3 regions of the Undibacterium sp. MH2W genome follow, and region 2 is predicted to be linked to each of the others. Evidence: predicted binding sites of a transcription regulator. Region 2 holds the regulator's gene; each other region holds the start of a gene.

Region 1 (5,558 bases), on a different contig from region 2:
ACGATCTCATCTGCACAACACTATCTGTACAATTTTCTGTACGTAATCGATCTCGTAGCATATGCACCTCCGTCGACAACTCAACGCACTGATCATCAACATCGCTATCTTTGCCATGTTGATGGCGTTCTTTGCGCCGTCGGTATCAAGATTGCTTGCACTGCGAGCCGACTTCACGACGACGATTTGTCGTGTGCCAACACAAGCACTCAAGGTGTCGATAAGAGTAATACAACGTGGTGGATCAGAAGAACATCCACAAGGACATCAGCTTGATTGTGGTTATTGTGTGATGCAAGCCGATCTGCCTTTTCTGTCGGTGGCTGATATCACCTTGGTCAGCGCTATTCGTCAACATCAAACATTACCACCCCTCTTCTACCTCTCACCACAACCGTTGCAAGCTTGGCGTGGTGTGCAATCGCGCGCACCGCCACTGATCTAATACTTTCTGTTTCGTTTTTACGACTGTTTTGGCGATGTTGCTCTCTCAGGAGGCAGCGCGGATGCGTCTATTCACACATTGCAGAGAGCATGTCCCCCTATGAACGGTGACGTCACATAAGGATATAGGGATGCACGGCCAATCGCTAAACGGTAAAAATTTGACCCAATACCTATTGAGATGAACGCTGAGATGAACGCTGAAATAATCGTTGAAATAAGCGTTGAAATAAGCGTTGAAATTAGCGTTCAAGTTCACAAGTGAGAATTCATGTCTTTTAAAAATAATAGTTCAACTGCAGGAAGCAGTTCTACTTTGTATCGCCGCGTATGGCGTTGGCATTTTTTTGCAAGCCTACTTTGCTTGCCTTTTATTTTCTCCCTCGCCGCAACGGGATCCATTTATCTATTTCATCGCCAACTCGATGACATCATTTATGCGGACAAACTAATTCGATCCACAACCGACAGCCAATCGATGGTCGCAGACACACCGACACTATCTGCACGTACCTTGATCGACCGGGCTAGCGAACGCTATCCCGGCGCGGTGAAATCCATCACCTTTCCAGAAGATACGTTTCACAATGTTCAGGTCGATGTGGCGACCAAAGAGGGGACGGTGTTGCAAGTGTTTGTCGATCCTGTCTCGGGTACAGTGGTGGGGGCTATGGATGCGTCAGATCGCCTCATGACCATGGTCAAAAGAGTGCATTCGCTCGCGATGTTGGGTGTCGGTGGGCTAGGCCTCATCGAAATCGTTGCAGGTTGGATCATCGTGCTCGTGCTAACAGGCGCTTACCTTTGGTGGCCGCGTGGTCGCACGAAAGGTGTCGTATCCATTCGCAAAGAGGCGGTTGGCCGTGTCTGGTGGCGCGATGTGCATGCTGTCGCTGGTGCTTTTGCAGCGATCGTGATTCTATTTTTGGCGCTGACGGGCATGCCGTGGTCCGTATTCTGGGGTAAACATGTCAATCAGCTTCTCAGCGACCAAGGATGGGGCGTGCCTAATAGCATGTGGCGGAGTGTCCCTCACTCTACACTGCCAGCTGAAGCACTGGGAGACCTACCGTGGAACCTCCAGCAACAACCCGTACCAGCGTCCGCCCTCAGCAACGAGCATGATGAACACCGCATGCATCAGGATGACGCGTTGCATCACGATTCAATAGAAATCAATCACAGCCAACCAGCGACCAAGCCGATTGATGATGTTGTTAAGATCATTCACTCATTAGGAATGCCAAAAGGCTACCGTTTAATGCTGCCTCGAGGCAAAGAGGGAGTCTACAGCGCAATCCACTCATCGCCGAAACTGGCTGCACAGCGGGTGATCCATATTGATCAATATGCCGGAAAAGTGCTCGTCGATGTCACACCAGCGCAATTTGGCGCGCTCGGTTATGCAGTGGAATGGGGAGTCAGTGTGCATCAAGGTGGCGAGTTTGGAGGGATGAACCTACTGATCATGCTGTTAGGCTGTCTTGCAACCATGCTCCTGTGCGTCAGTGGTGTGGTGATGTGGTGGTCGCGCCGTCCGCAAGGTCAACTGGCCGCCCCGCCCCGTCCTCGCGATGCCCACCTTGCGCTGGGTGTTGTGGGCATCAGTGTCGCGCTAGGAGTGGTCTTTCCGCTATTGGGCGCATCGATGTTGGTTGCGTGTTTGGTCGATTATTTGCTTAACATATCGGTGCAAACGGCCGTTTGATCGCATGAGTTTAATTATATTACCTTTCTGACATGCAATCATTCGCGGTACACCATCAGCACGCATGACGGATCGTATCCCCCGCTGAGGGCGGTAGTTTATTCATAACGCACTTGTTCCATTCAAGTGCACCTCTCTCCATTTCGCACTTCTGCAGTGCACGATTCTAGCGCGTCGAACTTCTGCATCGATGCGCGTCCCTCTGATCAATCTTTTTGGGGGGCTGGCATGCATATTGCAACGCAACAGATGTAAGCACAACGACGTGCTGAACGAGAATGCAAGGTGCGATGTCAACGGCGACAACGTGCGACAAGGACAATGGCGTCCCCTCGTAGAAACCTACGAGCGGACGCCATTTTTTATTGGTTCGCGCAGCGTGTCTTTTTCCGTGATACGTTGCTTTAGCTGGGAGATTCACATGGATCGTAGTTTTTGGCGCTCCGGCCACACGCCGACATTATTTTGTTCTTTTCTTTATTTTGACCTCAGTTTTATGGTCTGGTATCTGCTTGGACCGATGCAAGTGCAGATTGCGACCTCGTTGGGTTTAACCACACAAGCGCGGGGATTCATGGTCGCGACACCGATTTTGGCGGGTGCCATTTTGCGGGTCTTCATGGGTTTTCTGGCGGACCGCGTGGGCACGAAGCGTGCAGGATTGATCGGGCAAGTCGTTGTCATTGCCGCCTTGCTCTGTGCTTGGCAGTTTGGCATTCAAAGCTTTGCGGGCATCATGCTGCTTGGATTATTTTTAGGCGTTGCAGGGGCATCGTTCGCGGTAGCGCTGCCACTGGCATCCCGCTGGTACCCACCTCAGCACCAAGGGACTGCAATGGGTATCGCGGGTGCGGGGAACTCCGGCACCGTACTCGCAGCTTTGTTCGCGCCACTGCTCGCAACAGCATTAGGTTGGCAAAACGTGTTTGGCGTTGCTTGTATTCCGCTTGTCTTATTGCTCATGACCTATGCTCGACTGGCAAAAGATGCGCCAGGGACTTTTGTAAAGAAAAATGTGAGTGACTATCTGCGGATGCTAAAGGATTCCGATGCATGGTGGTTCATGTTCTTCTACTCCCTGACTTTCGGCGGTTTTTCTGGATTTGCCAGTGCACTACCAGGCTATTTCCATGATCAATTTGGCTTCGATCCAAAAACAGCAGGATTAGCGACCGCCGCATGTGTATTTGCGGGTTCAATCATGCGTCCGCTGGGTGGGGTTTTAGCTGATCGCATCGGTGGAACTAAATCATTGCTTGCAGTCTTCGCGAGTACGTCAATCCTGATCGCAACGGCTGGCTTTCATATCGGTGGCTCACTTGGCGCATTGACACTCTTTATCATGGCGATGTTGTGTTTGGGTGCGGGGAATGGCGCGGTATTTCAACTCGTTCCGCAGCGGTTTAGTAAAGAAATTGCTGTAATGACCGGCTTGATTGGTATGGCAGGTGGCATTGGTGGTTTTATCCTAGCAGCCAGTCTCGGAGCGATTAAGCAAGCAACAGGGGACTATGCTGTTGGCTTGTGGTTGTTCTCATTCCTCGCTGCCTTAGGGTGGATCAGTCTTAGCGGCGTCAAAGCCCGTTGGCGTACAAGTTGGTCTGCTGGCATGGTGCGCGTTTGATCAAAGAGGCCAATGATGAAAAAATTAAAATTAGTCGTGGTCGGCAATGGCATGGCTGGCATCAGAACGGTAGAAGAATTGCTTGCTATCGCACCGGATATGTATGAAATCACCGTGTTTGGAAATGAACCCCATCCAAACTACAACCGTATCTTGCTATCACCGGTGTTAGCAGGCGAGCAGAATTTTAACGATATCGTGCTCAATCCCGTGTCATGGTACGCTGAGCAAGGCATTGATCTGCGGATGGGCTGTGAAGTAACCAAAATCGACCGCGTAAAGCGCCAAGTGATCACGGCCGATGGTCATTGCACACCCTATGATCGCTTATTGTTAGCAACCGGTTCGACACCGTTTATTCTTCCCGTGCCCGGCAATCAGCTTGATGGTGTCATTAGCTACCGCGATATTCATGACACCGAAACCATGATCGAAACAGCACGTGTAAAAAAACACGCGGTAGTGATCGGTGGCGGCTTGCTTGGATTGGAAGCTGCGAATGGTCTTCGATTACGCGGAATGCATGTGACCGTAGTTCACTTAGCCGCATGGTTATTAGAGCGACAGTTAGACAAGACGGCAGGAATGCTGTTGCAACAGTCACTGCAAGAGCGTGGCTTGGCATTTCTGATGGAAGAAGCCACAGAAGAAATCATCGGCAATGACCAAGGACACGTGAGTGGGGTTCGGTTTAAAAGTGGCAAAACCGTAAAAGCAGATCTGGTCGTCATGGCTGTTGGAATTCGACCTAATACCGCATTGGCGGAAGCAGCGGGTATTTATTGCCAGCGCGGTATTGTTGTCAGTGATGCGTTGCAAACCTACGATCCACGCGTCTATGCCGTTGGCGAATGTGTTAGCCACCGTGGTGTCGCGTATGGCTTAGTAGCCCCTTTGTTTGAACAGGCGAAAGTCTGTGCGAACCATCTCGCTCAAATGGGAATTGGGCGCTATCTGGGTTCTGTGCTGTCGACAAAACTGAAAGTGACAGGTATTGATTTGTTTTCTGCTGGTGAGTTCATGGGTACGGAAGGCAGCGAGGAGATTGTGCTTTCAGATCCTGCCGGCGGTATCTATAAAAAGCTGGTAATCAAAGATGATCAGCTCATTGGCGCATGCTTGTATGGCGATACGGCCGACGGTGGATGGTATTTCAAACTACTCAAGGAAGGGCGCAAACTTGGCGAGCTGCGGGACCATATCATGTTTGGCGAATCCAACATCGGTGACGTTGGTGTACAAGGACAAAGCCGTGCGAATCAAATGCAAGATAGTGATGAAGTGTGCGGCTGTAACGGTGTTTGCAAAGGCACGATTGTCAAAGCTATTAAAGAAAAAGGATTGTTTACTGTCGATGACGTCAAGAAACAAACGAAAGCAGCAAGCTCCTGCGGCTCATGCACTGGGCTCGTTGAACAAATTTTATTGAATACCGTCGGTAGTAGTTTTCAGGAAACACCCAAAACCAAAGCAATATGTGGCTGCACCGACCGCAACCATGGCGAAGTACGTAAAGCCATTCGCGAGCACAAGTTACTCACCCACCAAAGCACCTACCGCTTTCTTGAATGGCGTACGCCAAATGGTTGTGCGACTTGCCGTCCTGCGATTAATTATTACCTGTTATCAACATGGCCTCATGAGGCCACGGACGACCCACAAAGTCGCTTCATTAACGAACGTGCTCATGCCAATATTCAGAAAGATGGCACCTTCTCAGTGATTCCACAAATGAAAGGTGGCGTAACCAATGCATCGGAATTACGCCGTATTGCAGACGTC
Region 2 (5,558 bases):
CGAGGAAGATGCGCAAAAATTGGCGATCCGCCTCGAACCGGATTATTACGTTGAACAGTTCAATTTCATTCGACTCTCTAATAGCAGCAAAGCCAATTATCATTTAACGGGTGACAAGCTGGTGCATTTGCCACGGACAGATCAATACGAAATTACGAACCCGCACATTAATAGTTTTGCCGAGCAACGCACACCTGTAACAATCATTGCTGCTCGTGCCGTCGTTGACCAAAAATCAAATACCGTGATTCCACAACGTGAACACGATATCGTTCGCCTGTACGACAATGTGTCCGTAGAGCGCCCTGATGGGGAAAACTCCCACTTTATGCGCTTAGAAACCGATTATCTGATGTTAACGCCCGATGATGATTTAATCACATCGGATCATCCAGTCACTTTATTCACCCAAGGTATCGAGGCACGCGCCGTTGGCCTGGTTGCTAATATCGCGACGCAGCAACTGGAATTACTTAGCAAAGTCCATGCGCGTTTGAAGAAACGTGGCGATTGACCATTTACCTGAACAGACACCCCCTTAGAAAGTAAACCATGCGCCTGACTCTCCTTTCTCCTCGTCAGATGATTCACTCACTATTATTGGTTGGCTTCTTGACCTCAGCCGCATTACCAGCCCACGCTGAGAAAGCGGACAGCAAAAAAGAAATGGTAATCGAAGCCGACCATCTCACTAGTGATGGAAAAACAAACGTAACAACAGCCTTTGGTGATGTGCATATCACCAAAGGCTCGCTCGTCGTTAGAGCAGAACGTGCTATTGCCACAAAATCGCCCGATGAATTTCAAAATGTGAAGCTCTTCAGCAAAGCAGGTGGTAAAGTGAGCTTTCGTCAAAAGCGTGACGGTGGCTCAGACCTCTGGGTAGAGGGCGAGGCAGAGCACGCAGAGTATGACGAGAAAACTGAGTTGATTAAATTTATCTCGGCTGCCAAAGTTCGCTACCTCGAAGGTACCAAGGTCACCGACGAACAAGAAGGCGAATACTTGTCTTACGATAGTAAAAACGATGTTTTTGTGGGCTCAAATACGAGCAGCGGTAAGGCAGTCTCTGGCAGCGGCAGAATTCGCCTGACGATTCAACCTAAAGCCGATAAATAACGACAAAACACAAAAATACAAGAAAACCAAGATGCCAACCAATACATCAGAAACAACCAGCACGCTGGTGGTCAAAGGTCTGAAAAAACGCTACGGTGCGCGACAAGTAGTGAGAGACGTCTCGTTGTCCGTCAAGAGTGGCGAAGTCGTTGGACTACTCGGCCCCAACGGAGCAGGTAAAACCACGTCTTTTTACATGATTGTGGGTTTAGTCCCTTCTGATGGTGGCAATATCACAATCGATGGCATCCCCGCTTCCGGTCTCGCGATTCATGAACGTGCAGTACTGGGTTTGTCCTACCTGCCTCAAGAAGCCTCTGTTTTTAGAAAACTCACCGTGGAAGAAAATATCCGCGCCGTGTTAGAGATTCAAAAAGATAAAAATAATAAATATTTATCCAAGGCTGACATCGATACACGTCTCAACGCCTTACTGGCCGATTTGCAGATTGAAAAAATCCGCGAGAACCAGGCGCTCTCGTTATCAGGTGGTGAACGGCGACGCGTTGAGATTGCAAGAGCATTGGCAACGAATCCACGGTTTGTGTTGCTTGACGAGCCCTTTGCAGGCGTTGATCCGATTGCAGTGATTGAGATTCAACGTATTGTCCGCTTCTTGAAAGAACGCGGTATCGGTGTGTTGATCACCGATCACAACGTGCGTGAAACTCTTGGTATTTGTGACCACGCCTACATTATCAACCAAGGTGCCGTATTGGCCAGCGGTAAGCCCGACGATATCATTGAAAATGAATCCGTCAGACGCGTGTACCTAGGAGAGCATTTCCGCATGTGACGGAAGCATCATGAAACAAAGTCTGCAACTCCGCACATCTCAGCATCTTGCTCTCACGCCGCAATTGCAACAATCCATCCGATTGCTGCAATTATCGACCCTCGAATTGCATCAAGAGCTAGAGACCCTCCTCATCGAAAACCCGTTGCTCGAACGGGTCGATGATCCTATGGACAATGCAGTTCGGCTTTTGGCTGACGGCGGTATTAACACTGCCAGTGCCACCCCCGATGCAGGCATGGAAGTACCCGACCTACAAGCGACGACCGCAACGACAGTAGAGACGTCTTCTGACACCGAATTTGCGATCAACGACAGCGTGAGTGCCAACGAAGAAGAATGGAGCTTCAACGATGCGCCAGCAAGCCAATACAATGCGGAAGATGATGATGGACAACGTCAGCTAGAAGCTGCGCATATTGGTCTGCGTGAGCATTTGCTGGAACAGATGCGCTTGAATTTACGTGAACCGCGCGATCTTGCACTGGTGGAACTGATCATTGATGCGATTGATGACAATGGTTATCTGAGTGAAACATTAGATGAAATCCATGCCAGTCTGCCAATTGAATTGACCGTCGAACCAGAAGAACTGACGTTTGCCTTGTCGATGGTGCAAAGCTTTGATCCTGCTGGCGTTGGTGCGCGGTGCCCAGCAGAATGTCTTGCTTTGCAGATAAAACGTTTACCTGATATTCCATTCGTGACGCGTCGCCTTGCGTTAAATATTGTTGAAAATCAATTAAATTTATTTGCACAGCGTGACTTTACAAAATTAAAGAAAATTTTTGATTGCGATGACGAAGATTTGCGCGAAGCACAAATCGTGATTCGTGCTTGCAAACCACGTCCTGGTAGCGAATTTGCTAAGAGCAGTTCGGACTATGTTGTCCCTGATGTCATTGTTAAAAAAACGGCTCACGGTTGGCAGGTTGTCCTCAATCAAGACGTGATGCCCAAGCTACGCGTGAGCAGTATTTATGCCAACATGATGCGTCAGCACCGCGGAGAAAATGGTCTCTCTACGCAACTTCAGGAAGCACGCTGGTTGATCAAAAATATGCGCCAACGTTTCGAAACCATCTTGCGCGTTGCACAAGCGATAGTAGAAAGACAGCGTAATTTTTTCACACACGGTGCAGTTGCGATGCGCCCCCTTGTTTTGCGCGAAATAGCTGATACACTAGGATTACACGAGAGCACCATTTCTCGTGTAACGACCCAAAAATACATGTTGACCCCACATGGCATGTTTGAGTTGAAATATTTTTTCGGCAGCCATGTCGCGACGGAAACCGGGGGAGAAGCATCGTCCACCGCGATACGAGCACTCATCAAGCAGTTGATAGGAGCAGAAGACCAGAAGAACCCACTCTCTGACAGTAAAATCGCAGACATGCTGGGTGAACAGGGCATGGTAATTGCCCGACGGACAGTCGCCAAATACCGCGAAGCCTTGAAAATTCCTCCAGTGAGTATGCGTAAATCTTTATAAGTTTGTCCTTGTATTTACGGCTTAGATTGCTATATATGATTTAGCTCAACACATTTTGAATGAATCGAGCGCATTGTTGTAGCATGTAACATCACTATAGGAGCACAGTATGAATCTCACCATCAGTGGACATCACGTCGAAGTAACTCCTGCAATTCGCGAATACGTGCATACCAAGTTGGAAAGGGTACGGCGCCACTTCGATCAAGTCATTGATATTGCCGTCATTCTGACGGTAGACAAGCTCCGGGAAAAAGAAAAACGTCACAAGGCAGATATCAACCTGCACATCAGTGGTAAAGATATCCACGTTGAGAGTTTGGCACATGATTTGTATGCTGCCATTGATGCATTGGTCGATAAACTGGATCGTCAAGTGATTAAACACAAAGACAAGATTCAGGAACATCACCACGATGCCATCAAACACATGCCTGATCCGGCATCGGCATCATAAGCACCTCATGAGCGCCCTGCGAAGTCAGAGGCAACCAACAAAGGACGCAATAGAGCGTCCTTTTTTGTTTGCGTAACGCTTTCTGTCGCAGTGCCAAAAGCGCGTGACGCCACATCCAGCCCAGCATAAAATAAGGGCTTCATCACCATTATTCTATTGGTCATCCTATGAGCGAACACGTTATCACCTCCGTTAATAATCATATTGGGTTTATTACGCTAGACCGCCCCAAAGCACTCAACTCGCTTTCACTAGAGATGGTTCGTGCCATCACCGCTAGTCTCTTACAATGGCGCGATGACGCACAAATTCGTGCTGTCGTTATTCATAGCAGTAGCGAAAAGGCCTTGTGCGCGGGTGGTGACATTCGCTTTTTTTATGATGTTGGCACAGCATCCCCGAAGGGTGATAGTGCACTCTTAGAAGATTTTTTTACGGAAGAATATGCATTAAATCATTTAATTCATTTTTATCCGAAGCCTTACATCGCCATCATGAATGGCGTTGTGATGGGTGGAGGCATGGGTATCGCACAAGCAGGCCAAGACGCCTGCGTACGCATCGTCACTGAACGCACGAAAATGGCGATGCCAGAGGTGAATATCGGACTCTTCCCCGATGTAGGAGGTGGTTACTTCTTATCACACACACCTGGCCAAATCGGTACGTATCTGGGCTTAAGCGGAGAGATCATTGGTGCGGCGGACGCCCTCTATGCAGGCCTTGCTGATGTGTTTATTCCAACAACGGAGATTCCCGCGTTGATGGCGCTTTTCAGCAATCACGATACGACTGATTGGCGTCAAGCGATTCACAATTTCGCCGCTCCCTTTGCAACGCAAATCGACCCAACGCAAAGCAAACTGGCCACACATCGTACAGAGATTGATGCCTTGTTCATCGGCGATAGTGTCCCTGCTATCACAGAGCGTCTGAAAGCCAGCGATAGCACCTTCGCTCAGACAACCGTCGCCACGATGGAAAAACGCTCACCATTGCTCATGAGCGTGACATTGGAGCAACTGCGCCGCAGCGCCAACATGACGGTGTCAGATTGTCTGCGCATGGAAAGAACCATGGTTCGTCACTGTTTCAAGCATGGTGAAGTCGTAGAAGGTGTTCGTGCGTTGGTTGTCGACAAAGATAATCAACCACAATGGTCACCTGCACATCTCTCAGAGGTGACACGCGATATGGTGCTGGGATTCTTCTCGCCGGTATGGCCAGATTATGCTCATCCGCTGCACGCATTAGCGGGATAATCCAAAGACCTATTGACGTCAGCAATCTGTCTAAAAAAAACACCCCGCTGTACTACTCGCGGGGTGTTTTACATCAATGGCAGTCTTAGTGCTGCGCATTTCCTCCGAGATACGCCGCCTTCACTGCAGGATCGTTCTGCAAGCTCGCCGCAGGACCATGCACCGAAATACGCCCATTTTCCAGTACGTAGCCGTAATCAGCGACGGCCAACGCTGCTGCCGCAAACTGTTCCACAAGCAACATCGTCATCCCTTCTTGCTTGAGACGCTGGATAATCCGGAATACTTCATCGACCAAAATCGGTGCCAATCCCATGGATGGCTCATCCAATAGAATCACTTCCGGATTGAGCATCACCGCACGTGCCATCGCCAGCATCTGCTGCTCACCACCCGACAACGTGCCAGCGAGTTGATCACGACGTTCAC
Region 3 (5,558 bases), on a different contig from region 2:
AAAACGCGCTTCTGTCTGATTGACGCACGAACCGGGGTTGATGGACATCTTGCACAATAATTTTAATACCTTGTAGCCAAATACCTTCCCCGCTTGATACCACACCAAGTCAGCGATCAGCGAAGCAGTCACAGCGGCATCAAGCATGGCGCTGAGTGGTAGGAGAGAGGTTGCTTGGCTCGCATTGATCATCATCGTCGGTACAGCGGGGACCGGCAGACCGAGCTGTTGCAGCAAGACATTGGTAAAAATGAGCAGGCTGCTGTTATGAGTGACAATATCGTTGAGCCAGTGCGCTGACATAGAAAGTAATCGGTTAGGGTGAAATGGCAGATCGATTGTGGGGCAATCGCAGATACGGCGTCTTTTCTATTTTAACTCAATAGCTCGTATCGGTTCGTTGTCTTCCATCGGTTCGTTGTCTTCCGTTATCCGATGCTGCAGAAATCACCTGTCACGGCGCGATCGCCTGACATTGGGCTGCATTAGGTGCTGTCGTGGCACTACGACCAAATAGAATGTGGGTTCCACATTGCGAGCCGAACATCTGCGCTTGATTGTGACCGACGCCAATGACCTCGAAACGCTCATGCATCTGTACACTCAATGGACCCGCGAGATAGTGCTCATAGTGCCAGTAGCCCCGGGCGCGCGTAATTCTGGTTGGCCCTTCTGCTTCCGCACCACAGGATTTATCGAGTACCCGATGGTTGGGATCGTTATCTGACGTTCCCGCTAGATAGGTGACACGACGCTGCAGATAACGGTGGAACAGATCTGAGCCTGCCATCGTCCCTGCGTACGGCACCATATTCTGCATTCCGTACCGGTAATCATCGTAGCTAGGACACAGTTTCTGGTCATATCTTGCAAAACCATCGCCCTGTGGACGCTCTGGCGTGAAATACAGATAAGACGAAGGATTGGCGATGACATAACGTACATCCAAGCCAGTCTGGCGTAACTGTTCATCGACATGATTCAAGACCGCATAACGGTGCACCAGTTGCCCACCACCTGAATGGCCCGCGACGGTGATTTTTTGCAGTAGGGGAAAGCGTTTTTTATCAGCGAGCATCAGGAGAATGTCATCGAGCACTGTCAAGGAGCTTAACCCGTGAGAGGGAAGCGTGCCGCTCACGGCGTTATCGCCGCCTGTCCAACCTTGGATAGACCAGAGAGGCATGTTGTCGAACCCCTTATCTTTATCCGGTACGCCAGGAAAATTGGGCGCAATGACGAGAACCTCTTTGGGACTGCGCCCCGACCCCTCTAACAGCGCCATCGCGGAGGCGAAATAATCATCCCCATTTCGTTGTATTCCATGCTGAACAATGATGGCTTCGCGTACATCGGGCTGAGAGACGGATAAATCGTCGTTGGCATAGACCGGAAAATCATATTGATCCTGACCAGAAGTGCCAAGGTGTAGACGTTGCCAGTGCGGTACTTCTCCCGCAATTGCACCGACAGAGAGCTGCGTCAACGAGAGAGTGACACCGCTGAGAATGTGGGTAATTAACGAGGATCGTTTCATGGTTCATTCGCCTGCGAAGAAGGTGAGCGCCGAAGAACTGCATTATACAAAGGGGTCATTGAATACAGCAGAGTGGGTTTGTAACGTTGTGATAACGATGTGTATGACACATAACGGGGCGTACTCAAAAAAAATGCACCAAAATGCAACACTTTCTTTGATATTCGGGCGCGATGGTAGCAGAGTGGTGCATGAAAGCTGGTTTGATTCTTGCACTATTTGAATGTGATTCGCGTTTGTTAGATAAAGGCAGAACCATGGACCTCACCCCCCGAGAAAAAGACAAGTTATTGATTTTTACCGCCGCTTTGTTGGCAGAACGACGAATGGCGCGTGGCCTGAAGCTGAATTACCCCGAAGCGGTCGCGCTCATTAGTGCCGCCATTATGGAAGGTGCACGTGATGGCAAAAGCGTTGCACAACTCATGTCTGATGGTACCCAGATTTTGACACGCGCCGATGTCATGGAAGGGGTGCCCGAAATGATTCCTGATATTCAGATCGAGGCAACCTTCCCAGATGGCACCAAATTGGTGACCGTTCATCATCCAATTCCTTAGGAGTACTTATGATTCCTGGTGAAATGTTCGTCGCTCTGGGCGATATCGAACTCAACGTTGGCAGACCGACGGCGACCATCGTCGTGGCCAATAGTGGTGATCGCCCCATTCAGGTGGGGTCCCATTTTCATTTTTTTGAAACCAATCCCTTTTTAAAGTTTGATAGAGACGTCGCCTATGGCATGCGCCTCAATATCGCAGCCGGTACTGCTGTCCGCTTTGAACCTGGCCAGCAACGCACAGTAGAGCTCGTTGCGCTCGCGGGTGATCGTCAAGTGTACGGATTTAATGGCCTAGTCATGGGACCATTGAAAGGATCGTTATGAAAATCTCCCGTCAGGCATATGCAGAAATGTTTGGCCCAACGACTGGCGATCGTTTGCGGCTCGCAGATACCGATTTATTGATTGAAATTGAAAAAGATTTCGCGATTTACGGCGAAGAGGTCAAGTTCGGCGGCGGCAAAGTGATTCGGGATGGCATGGGGCAATCCCAGCGTGCGCACGCAGACGTCATGGATACCGTCATCACCAACGCCGTTATTCTCGATCACTGGGGCATTGTGAAAGCAGACATTGGTCTCAAAAATGGTTTGATCGCATGCATCGGTAAAGCCGGTAACCCCGATATCCAGCCTGGGGTTGATATGGCGATTGGTGGTGCAACGGAGATTATTGCCGGCGAAGGGATGATTGTGACAGCGGGTGGCATCGATTCGCACATTCACTTTATCTGTCCTCAACAAATTGAAGAAGCATTAATGAGCGGTGTTACGACCATGCTTGGCGGCGGTACGGGGCCTGCGGTAGGTACTGCGGCGACGACCTGTACGCCAGGACCTTGGCACCTTCATTCGATGCTGATGGCGGCCGATGCATTTCCGATGAACCTTGGTTTTTTAGGCAAAGGGAATGTGAGCCTGCCGCTGCCGTTGGAAGAGCAAATCCGTGCCGGTGCTATTGGCTTAAAGCTCCATGAGGATTGGGGCAGTACACCCCAAGCGATTGATAATTGTCTGACAGTGGCTGATCGCATGGATGTGCAAGTGGCGATCCACAGCGACACCCTTAATGAAGGTGGTTTTTTAGAGCATACACTGGCTGCTTTTAAAGATCGTACGATCCATACTTTTCATACAGAGGGTGCGGGTGGTGGACACGCGCCGGACATCATTGCTGCAGTAGGGCAAGGAAATGTTTTGCCATCTTCCACGAATCCGACGCGTCCGTACACGGTCAATACGCTCGATGAACATCTCGATATGCTTATGGTCTGCCACCATTTAGATCCGGCGATTGCTGAAGATATCGCCTTTGCGGAGTCGAGGATCCGTCGAGAGACTATTGCCGCAGAAGATATTTTGCATGATATCGGCGCAATTTCCATGATGTCATCTGATTCCCAAGCGATGGGCCGGGTGGGGGAAGTCGTCATGCGGACCTGGCAGACGGCACACAAAATGAAGCAACAGCGCGGCGCATTACCTGAGGATCAATCTGGTAATGATAATTTCCGTGTCAAACGGTATGTTGCTAAATACACGATCAATCCTGCAATTACTCATGGCATATCGCACGTCGTTGGCTCAATCGAAGTGGGAAAAATTGCGGATATCGTTTTATGGAAACCGGCTTTTTTCGGGGTAAAACCATCGATGATTCTCAAGGGCGGCATGATTGCCGCGGCGCAGATGGGCGACCCTAACGCGTCGATTCCAACACCGCAGCCAGTACATTATCGGATGATGTTTGGCGCATTTGGTGGTGGCTTGAAAAAATCCTTTACCTTCGTCTCTCAGGCAGGATACGACGCGGGATTGGCTGAGCAATTAAAGCTCAGTAAAACTCTCATTCCGATCAAAAATACCCGACATGTCCGCAAACAAGACATGATTCACAACGCACTGGTTCCAACGATGGAAGTCGATCCTGAGACGTACGAGGTTCGCGCCAACGGTGAATTGCTGGTGTGCGAGCCGGCGAAGGTACTGCCGATGGCACAACGGTATTTTTTGTTTTAACACAGGATGTTGAATAACCTTTATTTCAGACAAGGATGATGTAATCACCATGTTGACACTTCATACAAAAACAGAAAAAGCAGAAAAAATTGATGGACAACTGATTTTGCCCTACGAGTTACGCGAAAAATCTCGTCTCAGAGCACATTTGGTGAGTGGAGAAGACGTCGCGGTATTCACCGTTCGCGGCACAGTCATGCGCGATGGTGACTTGATGTTAGGAAACGATGGACGTGTGATTCAGGTGCTGGCGGCACCAGAGCCAACGTATAAAGTGGAATGCGACCATGCCTTTGCCTTATTGCGCTGTGCGTTTCATTTAGGTAACCGCCATACGCAGGCACAACTGGGGGACGGTTATTTGCGGATTCGTAAAGATCTCGTCCTGAAAGAAATGCTACAGGGCTTAGGGGCGAGGGTCACGGAAGAAATGGCGAGTTTCGAGCCAGAAGCCGGTGCTTACGGTGGCGGTCATCATCATGGTGGCGATGATATGCATCCACATAACCCGCTTGCGCCGATTCCTTTGCGTCAACGGATCCATCGTCCATCCGATAAGTCTGACTAATGCAATCTGCAGCCTTATTACATCTGCTTCAGCTAGCGAGCCCATCCTTACCGATTGGCGCTTATAGTTATTCGCAGGGGCTTGAGTCAGCCATTGAGCAGGGACTGGTACGTAACGAAAACAGCGCAAGGACATGGATTACGACGTATTTACATGAGATTGTCGCCACGTTTGAAGCACCCGTGTTGTGGCGCTTAATCGATGCTTTTCAACGACGGGATCAAGAACAGGTGCGTTATTGGAACAGTGTCTTTATCGCCGCACGCGACACCGCCGAATTTCGCGCTGAAAGCATTCAAATGGGGTATTCGTTAGGAAAATTGGTGGGTGAGCTGCGTATTGCAGACGAGCAGTTGATGGCAATCTTGCTTGCGCAATCCGAGTTACCTTTACCGACCTCGCTAGCGTGTGCCGCTGTGGCGCTGGAGGTGCCTGCCCCGTCGGTGGTGTTAGGGATGTTGTTTTCGTGGGCGGAGAATCAAGCGTTGGTCTGCGTGAAATCGATACCGCTTGGACAAGTGGCTGGTCAACGTCTTTTGTTATCACTGCGTCCTGAATTAGAGGCCGCTGCGCAAACGGCGATGTCACTGGCCGATGATGAGTTGTCGAATTGGGCGCCGGGATTGTCGCTGTTATCGATGCAACACGAAGTGCAATACAGCCGCTTGTACCGTTCATAAACGGATGGCAAGGGTATTGTCTACATAGAAAAGAAAGAAGCAAATAGCAATGAACTCGATAAAAACTGAATTAAGTCCGGCTCACCATAGCGCCGACCATGCTGCTGCCAATCCATTACGTGTCGGTATCGGCGGTCCTGTCGGCTCTGGTAAAACAGCCTTATGTGAAATGCTGTGCAAGCGCATGCGTGAT

What was found. The regulator sigma-54, encoded in region 2, starts transcription at its own class of promoters, with help from an activator protein. The targets are predictions, from matches to a motif close to TGGCANGNAANCTGCTTT.
Region 1: a site for sigma-54 is predicted at 2,377-2,394, ahead of ACO0K2_RS01585 (nitrate/nitrite transporter). Genes of this name have one in related genera too.
Region 3: a site for sigma-54 is predicted at 1,725-1,742, ahead of ACO0K2_RS12640 (urease subunit gamma). Genes of this name have one in related genera too.

Annotation. Positions count from the first base shown of each region.
Region 1 is NZ_JBMPPA010000001.1:358,190-363,747, reverse strand. It holds gene ACO0K2_RS01595 (DUF2946 domain-containing protein) at 62-445, shown strand; gene ACO0K2_RS01590 (PepSY-associated TM helix domain-containing protein) at 716-2,152, shown strand; gene ACO0K2_RS01585 (nitrate/nitrite transporter) at 2,574-3,776, shown strand; gene nirB (nitrite reductase large subunit NirB) at 3,792-5,558, shown strand, end outside.
Region 2 is NZ_JBMPPA010000002.1:645,979-651,536, reverse strand. It holds gene lptC (LPS export ABC transporter periplasmic protein LptC) at 1-514, shown strand, start outside; gene lptA (lipopolysaccharide transport periplasmic protein LptA) at 553-1,119, shown strand; gene lptB (LPS export ABC transporter ATP-binding protein) at 1,151-1,915, shown strand; gene ACO0K2_RS07205 (RNA polymerase factor sigma-54) at 1,926-3,410, shown strand; gene hpf (ribosome hibernation-promoting factor, HPF/YfiA family) at 3,520-3,867, shown strand; gene ACO0K2_RS07195 (enoyl-CoA hydratase/isomerase family protein) at 4,035-5,129, shown strand; gene ACO0K2_RS07190 (ABC transporter ATP-binding protein) at 5,215-5,558, opposite strand, start outside.
Region 3 is NZ_JBMPPA010000004.1:449,578-455,135, reverse strand. It holds gene ACO0K2_RS12650 (VTT domain-containing protein) at 1-303, opposite strand, end outside; gene ACO0K2_RS12645 (hypothetical protein) at 455-1,537, opposite strand; gene ACO0K2_RS12640 (urease subunit gamma) at 1,795-2,097, shown strand; gene ACO0K2_RS12635 (urease subunit beta) at 2,106-2,423, shown strand; gene ureC (urease subunit alpha) at 2,420-4,117, shown strand; gene ureE (urease accessory protein UreE) at 4,167-4,685, shown strand; gene ACO0K2_RS12620 (urease accessory protein UreF) at 4,685-5,365, shown strand; gene ureG (urease accessory protein UreG) at 5,415-5,558, shown strand, end outside.